Regions from separate parts of the Streptomyces sp. NPDC036984 genome, predicted to be linked through region 1. Evidence: riboswitches for the same ligand, from Rfam matches in the RefSeq annotation. Region 1 holds a riboswitch; each other region holds the start of a gene.
The links. A riboswitch is a leader RNA that binds a small molecule or an ion and turns the genes downstream of it on or off. The one in region 1 is predicted to bind cyclic di-AMP.
Positions count from the first base shown of each region.

Region 2: another riboswitch for cyclic di-AMP. It lies ahead of ACZ7DL_RS03200 (transglycosylase SLT domain-containing protein); the one in region 1 lies ahead of ACZ7DL_RS02340 (C40 family peptidase).
Region 3: another riboswitch for cyclic di-AMP. It lies ahead of ACZ7DL_RS07615 (M23 family metallopeptidase); the one in region 1 lies ahead of ACZ7DL_RS02340 (C40 family peptidase).

Region 1 is NZ_JBVJRL010000001.1:514,671-517,937, reverse strand. Features, by position in the region: gene ACZ7DL_RS02345 (hypothetical protein) at 1-218, shown strand, start outside; gene ACZ7DL_RS02340 (C40 family peptidase) at 235-1,395, opposite strand; cyclic di-AMP (ydaO/yuaA leader) riboswitch at 1,425-1,529, opposite strand; gene pcrA (DNA helicase PcrA) at 1,836-3,267, shown strand, end outside.
Region 2 is NZ_JBVJRL010000001.1:688,858-692,124, reverse strand. Features, by position in the region: gene ACZ7DL_RS03205 (HAD family hydrolase) at 302-1,114, shown strand; gene ACZ7DL_RS03200 (transglycosylase SLT domain-containing protein) at 1,171-1,656, opposite strand; cyclic di-AMP (ydaO/yuaA leader) riboswitch at 1,660-1,840, opposite strand; gene ACZ7DL_RS03195 (polyprenyl synthetase family protein) at 2,430-3,267, shown strand, end outside.
Region 3 is NZ_JBVJRL010000003.1:191,266-194,532, reverse strand. Features, by position in the region: gene ACZ7DL_RS07625 (HPr family phosphocarrier protein) at 1-72, shown strand, start outside; gene ACZ7DL_RS07620 (GntR family transcriptional regulator) at 321-1,007, opposite strand; gene ACZ7DL_RS07615 (M23 family metallopeptidase) at 1,206-1,961, opposite strand; cyclic di-AMP (ydaO/yuaA leader) riboswitch at 1,974-2,128, opposite strand; gene ACZ7DL_RS07610 (M16 family metallopeptidase) at 2,343-3,267, opposite strand, start outside.

The sequences.
Region 1 (3,267 bases):
TCACCATGCTGGTCACCGGCGTGGCCCTCGTCGGCCTCAACCAGGCCGACGACCACCACGTCAACACCCTCAAGATCGGCGTGAAGCTGGCCCTGCTGATCGTGATCCTCGGCCTGGTCTACGTGAAGCGCGACGAGGAGCGGATCGACAAGGGCCTCTTCGGGCTGGTCGGCCTGCTGACCACGGCCAACATCTTCATCGCCGTCCTGTGGACCTGATCTCCGGTACCCCGGGTCAGCCCGGCCGCACCACACTGTGGACGGCCGGCTCGCCGGCGCCGGAGACCGGCTCCTCGCGGACGTAGGCGCCCGGCCTGGGGGCGTGGATCATCATGCCGTCGCCCGTGCAGAGCCCGACATGGCTGACGTCGTCGTGGAAGAAGACCAGATCGCCGGGGCGGGCCTCGGCCGGCCGGACAGGAGTGCCGGCGGCGGCCTGCTCGCGCGCGGTGCGCGGGAGGGTGACGCCGGCGGACTTCCAGGCCGCCTGGGTCAGGCCCGAGCAGTCGTAGGAGCCGGGACCGGCGGCGCCCCACACGCACGGCTTGCCGAGCTGGGCGCGGGCGAAGGCGACGGCCTTCCTGGCCTTGGTCGCGTGCCCGCCGGACGGCGCGGCGGCGCCCTGGGCGGTCCGCTGCGACAGCAGCACGCGCGCGTGGGCGAGCTTTTTCTGCACGGCCGCCTTGGCCGCCTTCGGACCGCTCGCGGCGGCCTCCGCCCGGCTGCCCGCGGGGCCCGCGACGGCGCTGTCCCGGGCGGGCACGACGGAAACCTCCTGGGCGGCGGTGTCCCGGGCGGCCACGACGGAGGAGTCCGGGGCGGGAACGCCCGCGGTGTCCCACCCGGGCCCGGCGGCGGCCGCGTCCCACGCGTGCGGGGTGACGGCCGTGTTCCGAACGGACGGGACGGCGGCCGTGTCCCGGGCGGGGCCGGCGGTGCGCGGGGCCGGGCCCGCGCCGCGCTGGAGCGGGATCGTGCCGCGGCCGGGGGTGGTGCCGCGCTGCGCGGGAAGGGTGCGGGGCTGGGACGCGCGCCGGGCGACCTCGTCCCGGAGCCGCTGCAGGCTGTCCGCGTGCCGCCGCGGGGCCTCGGCCCGCTCCGCCGACTCGGTCTGCCCGGTCTGCCCGGCCCGCTCGTTCCGAACGGCCCGCTCGGTCCGAAGAGCCCGCTCCTTACTCGTGCCGGACGTCCCGGCCGCCGACTCCGCCCGGCGGTAGAGATCGTCGATCTTCCGCTCGACCTCCTCCAGGCTCGGCTTGCCGTGACCGGCCGCGGGGGTGGCCTCGGCGCTCTGGGAGAGCACGGCCACGGAGGTGAGGGCGGCGGTGGCGAGGGCTGGGGTGCGGATGCCCGCTCCCGGGGTCCCGCCGGGGCGCGGCTTGCGGTGCGACGCCAAGAGAGGCGACTCCTTCCGTGCTGCCGCCTACCGGGTTAGCTGTCGGGTTCGGGCGGTTGCTTGGAAGGGTTGCCCTACGGCGTCGTCCCGGGCGGGAGTCGGCCGATTCACCCCAGGATCGGTGGGTCCCCGGCTCCGGGCACCGTGCGGGGGCGCGCCGGACTCGGCGGAGGCCGCGCGGCCCGGCGACGTTCGCCGGAGGGGGGTCGTGCGGCCTGACGGCAACCTAGCCAACTCGTGTGTCTTCTGTGAAGGTTGGTGCGAGGTATGTCCGATACATTTCCGTGACCTGAGAGTGGTTTCACGCCCGCGTGACCAGGCGCTTCCGTTCCGTAAACGGTGGGCGGGCCTGCCGAGGCGAAGATCGGCCCTTCTGGAAACCGGTCATGTTCCGGGGACGGCGACCGGTTGTCGGTGGGGCGCCCTAGACTCGGAGAGCGATGAGCAGCCTCTTTGACGACAGCTTCCTGGCGGACCTCCAGACCCCTCGCGGGCACCAGGAGGAACCCCCACCGCCGCCCGAGGACGATCACGCTCCGGAGTCGATTCCGGACGATCTGTTCGGCGGGAAGTTCGACGTGCCGCCGGACCGGGACGCGTACTACCGCGACGGCGCTCCGCGCCCGGTGATCGACTCGGCGGCGCTCCTGGAGGGGCTGAACGACAACCAGCGCGCCGCGGTCGTGCACGCCGGCTCCCCGCTGCTCATCGTCGCCGGCGCCGGCTCCGGCAAGACCCGCGTGCTCACCCACCGCATCGCCCACCTGCTCGCCGAGCGGAACGTGCACCCGGGCCAGATCCTCGCGATCACCTTCACCAACAAGGCCGCGGGCGAGATGAAGGAGCGGGTCGAGCAGCTCGTCGGCCCGCGCGCCCACGCGATGTGGGTGATGACCTTCCACAGCGCGTGCGTGCGGATCCTGCGCCGTGAGTCGAAGAAGCTGGGCTTCACGTCGTCGTTCTCGATCTACGACGCGGCCGACAGCAAGCGCCTGATGGCCCTGGTCTGCCGCGACCTGGACCTCGACCCGAAGCGCTTCCCGCCCAAGTCCTTCAGCGCCAAGATCAGCAACCTGAAGAACGAGCTGATCGACGAGGAGGACTTCGCCGCCCAGGCCACCGACGGCTTCGAGAAGACCCTCGCCCAGGCCTACGCGCTGTACCAGTCGCGGCTGCGCGAGGCGAACGCGCTGGACTTCGACGACCTGATCATGACGACGGTCAACCTGCTGCGCGCCTTCCCCGACGTCGCCGAGCACTACCGCCGCCGTTTCCGGCACGTCCTGGTCGACGAGTACCAGGACACCAACCACGCCCAGTACGCCCTCGTCCGCGAGCTGGTCGGCACGGGCGAGCGTGCCGCCGAGGACGTCGACACCCCGCCCGGCGAGTACGACCTCCCGCCCGCCGAACTCTGCGTCGTGGGTGACGCGGACCAGTCGATCTATGCCTTCCGGGGTGCGACGATCCGCAACATCCTCCAGTTCGAGGAGGACTACCCGGACGCGACGACGATCCTGCTGGAGCAGAACTACCGCTCCACGCAGACCATCCTGTCCGCCGCCAACGCGGTCATCGAGCGCAACGAGTCCCGCCGCCCGAAGAACCTGTGGACCAACGCCGGGCAGGGCGCCGGGATCGTCGGGTACGTCGCGGACACCGAGCACGACGAGGCCCAGTTCGTCGCCGACGAGATAGACCGCCTGGTCGACGCCGGCAAGGCACGCGCGGGAGACGTCGCCGTCTTCTACCGCACCAACGCCCAGTCCCGTGTCTTCGAAGAGGTCTTCATCCGCGTCGGCCTGCCCTACAAGGTCGTCGGCGGTGTCCGCTTCTACGAGCGCAAGGAGGTCCGGGACGTCCTCGCCTACC
Region 2 (3,267 bases), 170 kb from region 1:
CCGTCAGTGTGCCCGTGGAGGCCGACCATGACGGGCCGGGGCTGATCATCAAGTTCGGTGACTACCCGCTGCATCACGGTGGGGTCGGCCGAGACGCTCCACCCGGGCCCGCCCCACCGGGCGGGCGCCTGGCCGCACCGGATGGGCGCCGGGCTCACCGGCCGTTGCGGGGAGCGGCTGCCGTCCGGGACCGCGGGCGCCGCCATCACGGCGTCTGTGCCCACCACTTGGGGGCGAGCAGCACGTAAGTGCGTGGAACGACAGGTGAGTCGGCGGGGCTCGGTGTCCGTATTCTCTGATCATGGCACCCACCCCCGCATATGCACTGATCGCCACCGACCTGGACGGGACGCTGCTGCGCGGCGACGACACCGTCTCCGACCGGTCGCTCGCCGCGCTCGCGCGGGTGGCGCGGGCCGGTGCCCGGCACCTGGTGGTGACGGGCCGCCCGGCCCCGCGGGTACGGCCCCTGCTCGAGGACCTCGGCTGCACGGGGCTCGCGGTGTGCGGGCAGGGCGCCCAGGTCTACGACGCCGGAGCCGACCGCCTGCTGTGGTCGGTCCGGCTGGACCGGGAGCTGGCCGAGACCGCGCTCGGCAAGATCGAGGCGGAGGTGGGGCAGGTCTACGCGGCGGTCGACCAGGACGGCGTGGACGGGCTCACGCTCATCGAGCCCGGCTACCGGATGCCCCATCCGACGCTGCCCGCGGTGCGCGTCGGCCGGCGGGACGACCTGTGGTGCGAGCCGATCAGCAAGGTGCTGCTGCGGCACGCCGACCTGTCCGACGACGCGTTGGCGGCCGTGGCGCGCTCGGCGGTGGGCTCGCTGGCCACGGTCACCATGTCGGGTCCGGGCACCGTGGAGCTCCAGCCGAGCGGGGTGACCAAGGCGACCGGGCTGGCGCTGGCCGCCGAGCGGCTGGGGATCGCCGCCGAGCGGGCCCTCGCCTTCGGTGACATGCCCAACGACATCCCCATGTTCGACTGGGCCGGCCGCGGTGTCGCCATGGCCAACGCCCACCCCGAACTCAAGGCGGTGGCCGACGAGATCTCCTTGTCGAACGAGGACGACGGCATCGCCGTCGTCCTCGAAAGACTGTTTCCGACCGACTGACCGGCACATCAGTAGCCGCCGGTCGGCCGGCGTGCTCCGCGCCGGCCCGCCGGCTGTCAGTACGCGCCGAACACGTTGTCGATCGACCCGTACCGCGCGGCCGCGTAGTTGCACGCGGCGGTGATGTTCGCGACCGGGTCGTAGACGTTGAACGACGTTCCGGCGACGTGGTACGCGTTGAACGTCGGGTCGATGACCTGGAGCAGGCCCTTGGACGGGATGCCCTTGGCGGCGTTGGAGTCCCACAGGTTGATGGCGTTCGGGTTGCCCGAGGACTCGCGGATGATGTTGCGGTAGATGCCGTTGTAGGTGCCCGGGATGCCCTTCTCGGCCATGATCGCGAGCGACTCGCGGATCCAGCCGTCCAGGTTGTTCGGGTACCCGGCGAGGGTGGTGGCGGCCGTCGTGGTGCCGGTGGCCGCGGAGGCGCCGGTCGCGCCGACGAGCGGCAGGGCGAGGGTGGCGACGGAGACGCCGGCCACGGCGAGGGTGCGGACGAGGCGGCTGTTGCGGGTACGGCGGGGCTGAGCGGCAGCAGACATGGGGAAGTTCCTCTCCGGCGCCTGCGAGGTGAGCTGTCGGGTTCGGGCGGGGAGGTGCCCGGCCGCGCCCTGGAGGAGGCACGGCTTTACCCCTAGCCGTTCCGGTCGGCGTGTGCCGTCCGGCCCGGCGGCTTACCTGGGTCCCCCGCTCCTGCCGTACGAATGAGTTCGTCGATGGGTTACGCGGGCGGCGGCAGGATTCGGCGTCCGCCCGACGGCCCGGAACGTATGCGAGAGCACATGTCGGGAACAAGTACCCGATGGGCGCAACGTTCCATTTGGCCTTGATCGACTCTGTATGGGGTGCTTGATCCTTTGCGACTGCCAACCCTCAACTCGCCGACGGTGCAAGGGGAAGGAGGGGTTCCGGCAGGTGAGGGGGTCCTGTGGGTGCGTGACCCAATTCACGAAATAGCAAAGTACTTCAAATCAGACATGGGGGATTAGGGGGATTCGATCCTGAAGTCGGAGTGGTGCGGAACCTCGGACGCGGTGCGCGTCGTTGTCGTAGGGGTCGGTGGAGGGTGAGGGGGTGACGGAGAGGGTTGAAAGCGGGGCACGGACATACTGCCCGAATTAGTGTTAAGTCGATAAATGTCCGTTCTTACCATCCGATCGAAAGCATGCCGGTCATGATCTGATACCGCCCGGGCTGGACCGGTGGGCGCTATCGGTGATCGAAAGAGGACCGGATACGCTGACTTGAGTGATGGCAGCGACCTATCGACAAACCGTGTAATCGCCAGCAGACACCAGCAGACAGGAGACCCCTCGTGACCGTCGTCGGGCCGTTCGGGCTGAGCGTGCGGGACCAGGCTCTGGAAGCCGATGTCCAGGCCGGATTGACGGCTGTCGAGGAAGGCTTGCTCGAGGCCACCAAGAGCGAGGTCCCGTTCATCACGGAGGCCGCGCAGCACCTCGTACGGGCCGGCGGGAAGCGGTTCCGTCCGCTGCTCGTGATGCTGGCGGCCCAGTTCGGTGACCCCTACGCGCCGGGTGTCGTGCCGTCGGCCGTGGTCGTGGAGCTGACCCACCTGGCCACGCTGTACCACGACGACGTCATGGACGAGGCCGCCGTGCGGCGCGGCGTGGACAGCGCCAACGCCCGCTGGGGCAACTCGGTCGCGGTCCTCACCGGCGACTTCCTCTTCGCCCGCGCCTCCCAGATCCTCGCCGACCTCGGCCCCGAGGCGGTCCGGGTGCAGGCCCTCGCGTTCGAGCGGCTGGTCACCGGCCAGATCCTGGAGACCGCGGGTCCCTCGGACGGGCGTGACCCGGTCGAGCACTACCTGGACGTGCTCGGCGGCAAGACGGGCTCCCTGGTGGCGGTGTCGTGCCGGTTCGGCGCGATGATGTCCGGCGCCGACGAGACGGTCGTCGACGTACTCACCCAGTACGGCGAACGCCTCGGGGTCGCCTTCCAGCTCGCCGACGACGTCCTGGACATCGCCTCCGACTCCCACGAGTCCGGCAAGACCCCGGGCACCGACCTGCGCGAGGGCATCGCGACCCTGCCGGTGCTCCGGCTGCGCGAGCGGGCCGCCCGGCTGGGGCTGGCCGAGGACATCGCGCTGTGCGAGCTGCTGGACTCCGACCTCAGCGACGACGCCC
Region 3 (3,267 bases), on a different contig from region 1:
GCGGACGCCGCCCTCGACCGTCTGGCCAAGCTGGTCTCCGAGGGCCTCGAGGAGCTGCCCGAGACCGTCTGAGCGACCTCGCACAGAGCGCCGGAGCCGCGCCGCCCGACCGGGCGGCGCGGCTTCGCCGTATGCGGCGCGGTGCGCGCCCCCTCTATGTCCGTCGGTCCGCGGCGTACGCGCGTCGCGGACCGGCGGATTCCCCGCCGTTTTGCATCGGGCGTAGGCCTGCCGCGCCGACATAATTCCGGCGCCCCTGAATTCGGGCAGCCGAAAACACCCGTCCCCCGAATTACTCTTCTTTGTATACGGCGCCTGTGTTAATGCCGCGGGCCCGATGTGTTTACGGGATGTTGCGAAGTCCTCACACGCTCCGCGGCACCGGAAAAGCGAAGCCGGTGCACGCTCGTCACGCGCTCAGCGTGCAGCGCCGTGAGTGCCCGCGCGCGCTCGCCGTCCCCGCGCGCCACCGCGTCCACGATCGCCCCGTGCTCCGTCCAGGAGTCCACGGGGCTCTTCGGCGCCTCGACCGCGTACATCCAGGCGATCTTGTGCCGCAGCTGGGTGAGCATCGAGGTCAGCGACGGGCTGCCGGAGGCCTGTGCGAGCGTCTCGTGGAACCAGCCGCCCAGCGAGCGCAGGTCCTCGCTGTGGCCCCTCCGGGCCCGCTCCTGACCCAGCCGCACCAGACCGCGCAGGACCTTGAGATGGGCCTCGGTGCGCCGCTGGGCGGCCCGCGCAGCACCCAGCGGCTCCAGCAGCATCCGCATCTCCAGCAGGTCGGCGGCCTCCTGCTCGGTCGGCTCGGCCACGCACGCGCCCGCGTGCCGGCGCGTCACCACGAAGCCCTCCGCCTCCAGCGTGCGCAGCGCCTCGCGCACGGGGACGCGCGAGACGCCGTAACGGCGGGCCAGGACTTCCTCGGTCAGGCGGCTGCCGCGCTCGTAGACACCCGCGACGATGTCGTCCCGGATCGCCGTACACACCGAGTGCGCCGGAATACGCATGCCCGACCTCCGCCTTAATCCCCGTGAAACGTCGTCGACGACGTGTGTTCCGTGACTCTATTCCAGAGAGCCGGAATTTCCGACGGCGGGCCGTAATCCATGGATATTTTTTTGGACAGCACATCCGGCGGACACCATGAAAAACGGCGAAAGCCCCGGCTCGGTGAGCCGGGGCTTCGGATGGCCGTGCGGTGTGCGTCAGACGTTCACGCCGTGCTTGCGGAGGTAGGCGACGGGGTCGATGTCGGAGCCGTACTCGGGGGTCGTGCGCGCCTCGAAGTGCAGGTGCGGGCCCGTGACGTTGCCGGTGGCGCCGGAGAGGCCGATCTGCTGGCCCGGGACGACCTTCTGGCCCACGGTGACGCCGATGGACGACAGGTGCCCGTACTGGGTGTACATGCCGTCGGCCATCCGGATCACGATCTCGTTGCCGTACGCGCCGCCCCAGCCCGTGGAGACGACCGTGCCGGAGCCCACAGCGTGGACGGACGTGCCGCTGGCCGCGTGGAAGTCGATACCGGTGTGCGAGCCGGAGGACCACAGGGAGCTGCTCGCCCGGTAGGCCGTGGAGACGTAGGAGTGCGCGATGGGGGTGACGAAGGTGTTCAGCCGCTTGCGCTCGGCCTCGCGGGCGGCGCGGGCCCTGGCCTCGCGCTCCGCCGCGACCCTCTTCGCGGCCAGCTTCGCCGCGGCTTCCTCGGCCGCCTTCTGGTCGGCGGCCTGCTGCTGGGCGGCGGCCTGCGCGTCGATCTGCTCGGCGACGTCGTCGCCCACGGTGACGACCGGGGTGAGGCCGGTCTGCTCCGCGGGGCTCTCGGCGGCGAGCGCCGGGGAGGCGGCGAGGGTGCCGATGACACCGGTGGTGGTCAGGGCCGCGACGCCGGCCGCCTGGGCGGTGGTCCGCTTGACCCGGCCGGGCTTGCGGTGCTTCCCGGTGGCGCACATGAACGCCATGAAGTGGCTGGTCCTTTCCTTCCCTCTCGCCTACCGGGTTAGCTGACGGGTTCGGAGCAGGAAGGTCTCCTACGGGCCCCCTGGCGGGCGCCCGATTCACCCCAGGGACTACGTGGGTCCCCGGCTCCCCTGGCTCGCGCCGTACGGGGACTCGGCGATCGCTGTCCGGTGCCGCGGTTGCGGCGCACTGCCTGACGAACAGCCCGGACGACGCTACGGCGGCCCGCTTTCAATCCTCAAACGAAACCGGCTGTTTGTTGCGCATGCCACAGGTCAGACAGGCAACCTCCGCCCCAAATCGGGCACCTGTGGGACCGAGTGGAACAGCAGGGGCCCTGACGATCCGTAGACCGGTCGTCAGGGCCCCACGCGCGCGTGCCGTTACTCGGCCGCCACCACGGTCACTTCACCGATGCCGAGCGCCTCGACCGGCGCCTTGATCTGGGAGGCGTCGCCGACCAGGACGGTCACCAGGCGGTCCACCGGGAAGGCGTTCACGACGGCCGCGGTGGCCTCCACCGTGCCCGTGCCGGCCAACTGCTGGTACAGCGTCGCCTGGAAGTCGTCGGGCAGGTGCTGCTCGACCTGGTCGGCCAGAGTGCTCGCGACGGCCGCCGCGGTCTCGTACTTGAGCGGTGCCACGCCGACGAGGTTCTGCACGGCGACGTCCCGCTCGGCGTCGGTCAGGCCCTCCGTCGCGACGGTGCGCAGCACCTTCCACAGATCGTCCAGCGCCGGGCCCGTGTTCGGCGTGTCCACGGAGCCGCTGATGGCGAGCATCGCGGCGCCCGTGCCGTCCGGCGCGGAGCGCAGGACCTGCCCGAAGGAGCGCACGCCGTACGTGTAGCCCTTCTCCTCGCGCAGGACGCGGTCCAGGCGGGAGGTGAGGGTGCCGCCGAGGCAGTACGTGCCGAGCACCTGGGCGGGCCACACGCGGTCGTGCCGGTCGGGGCCGATCCGGCCGATGAGCAGCTGCGTCTGCACGGCGCCGGGCCGGTCCACGATGACCACGCGCCCGGTGTCGTCGGCGGTCACCGGCGGCACGGGCCGGGGCTCGCCCGGGGTGCCGGTCCAGGCACCCAGGGTGTCGCCGAGCAGCGCGTCCAGGTCGGCGCCGGTCAGGTCGCCGACGACGACCACGGTGGCCGTGGCGGGCCGCACATGACGGTCGTAGAACGCGCGTACGGCCGCAGCGTCGATCTTCTCGACCGTCTCCTCGGTGCCCTGGCGCGGGCGGGACATGCGCGAGGTCGCCGGGAACAGCTCCTTGGACAGCTCCTTGGCGGCCCGGCGGGAGGGGTTGGCC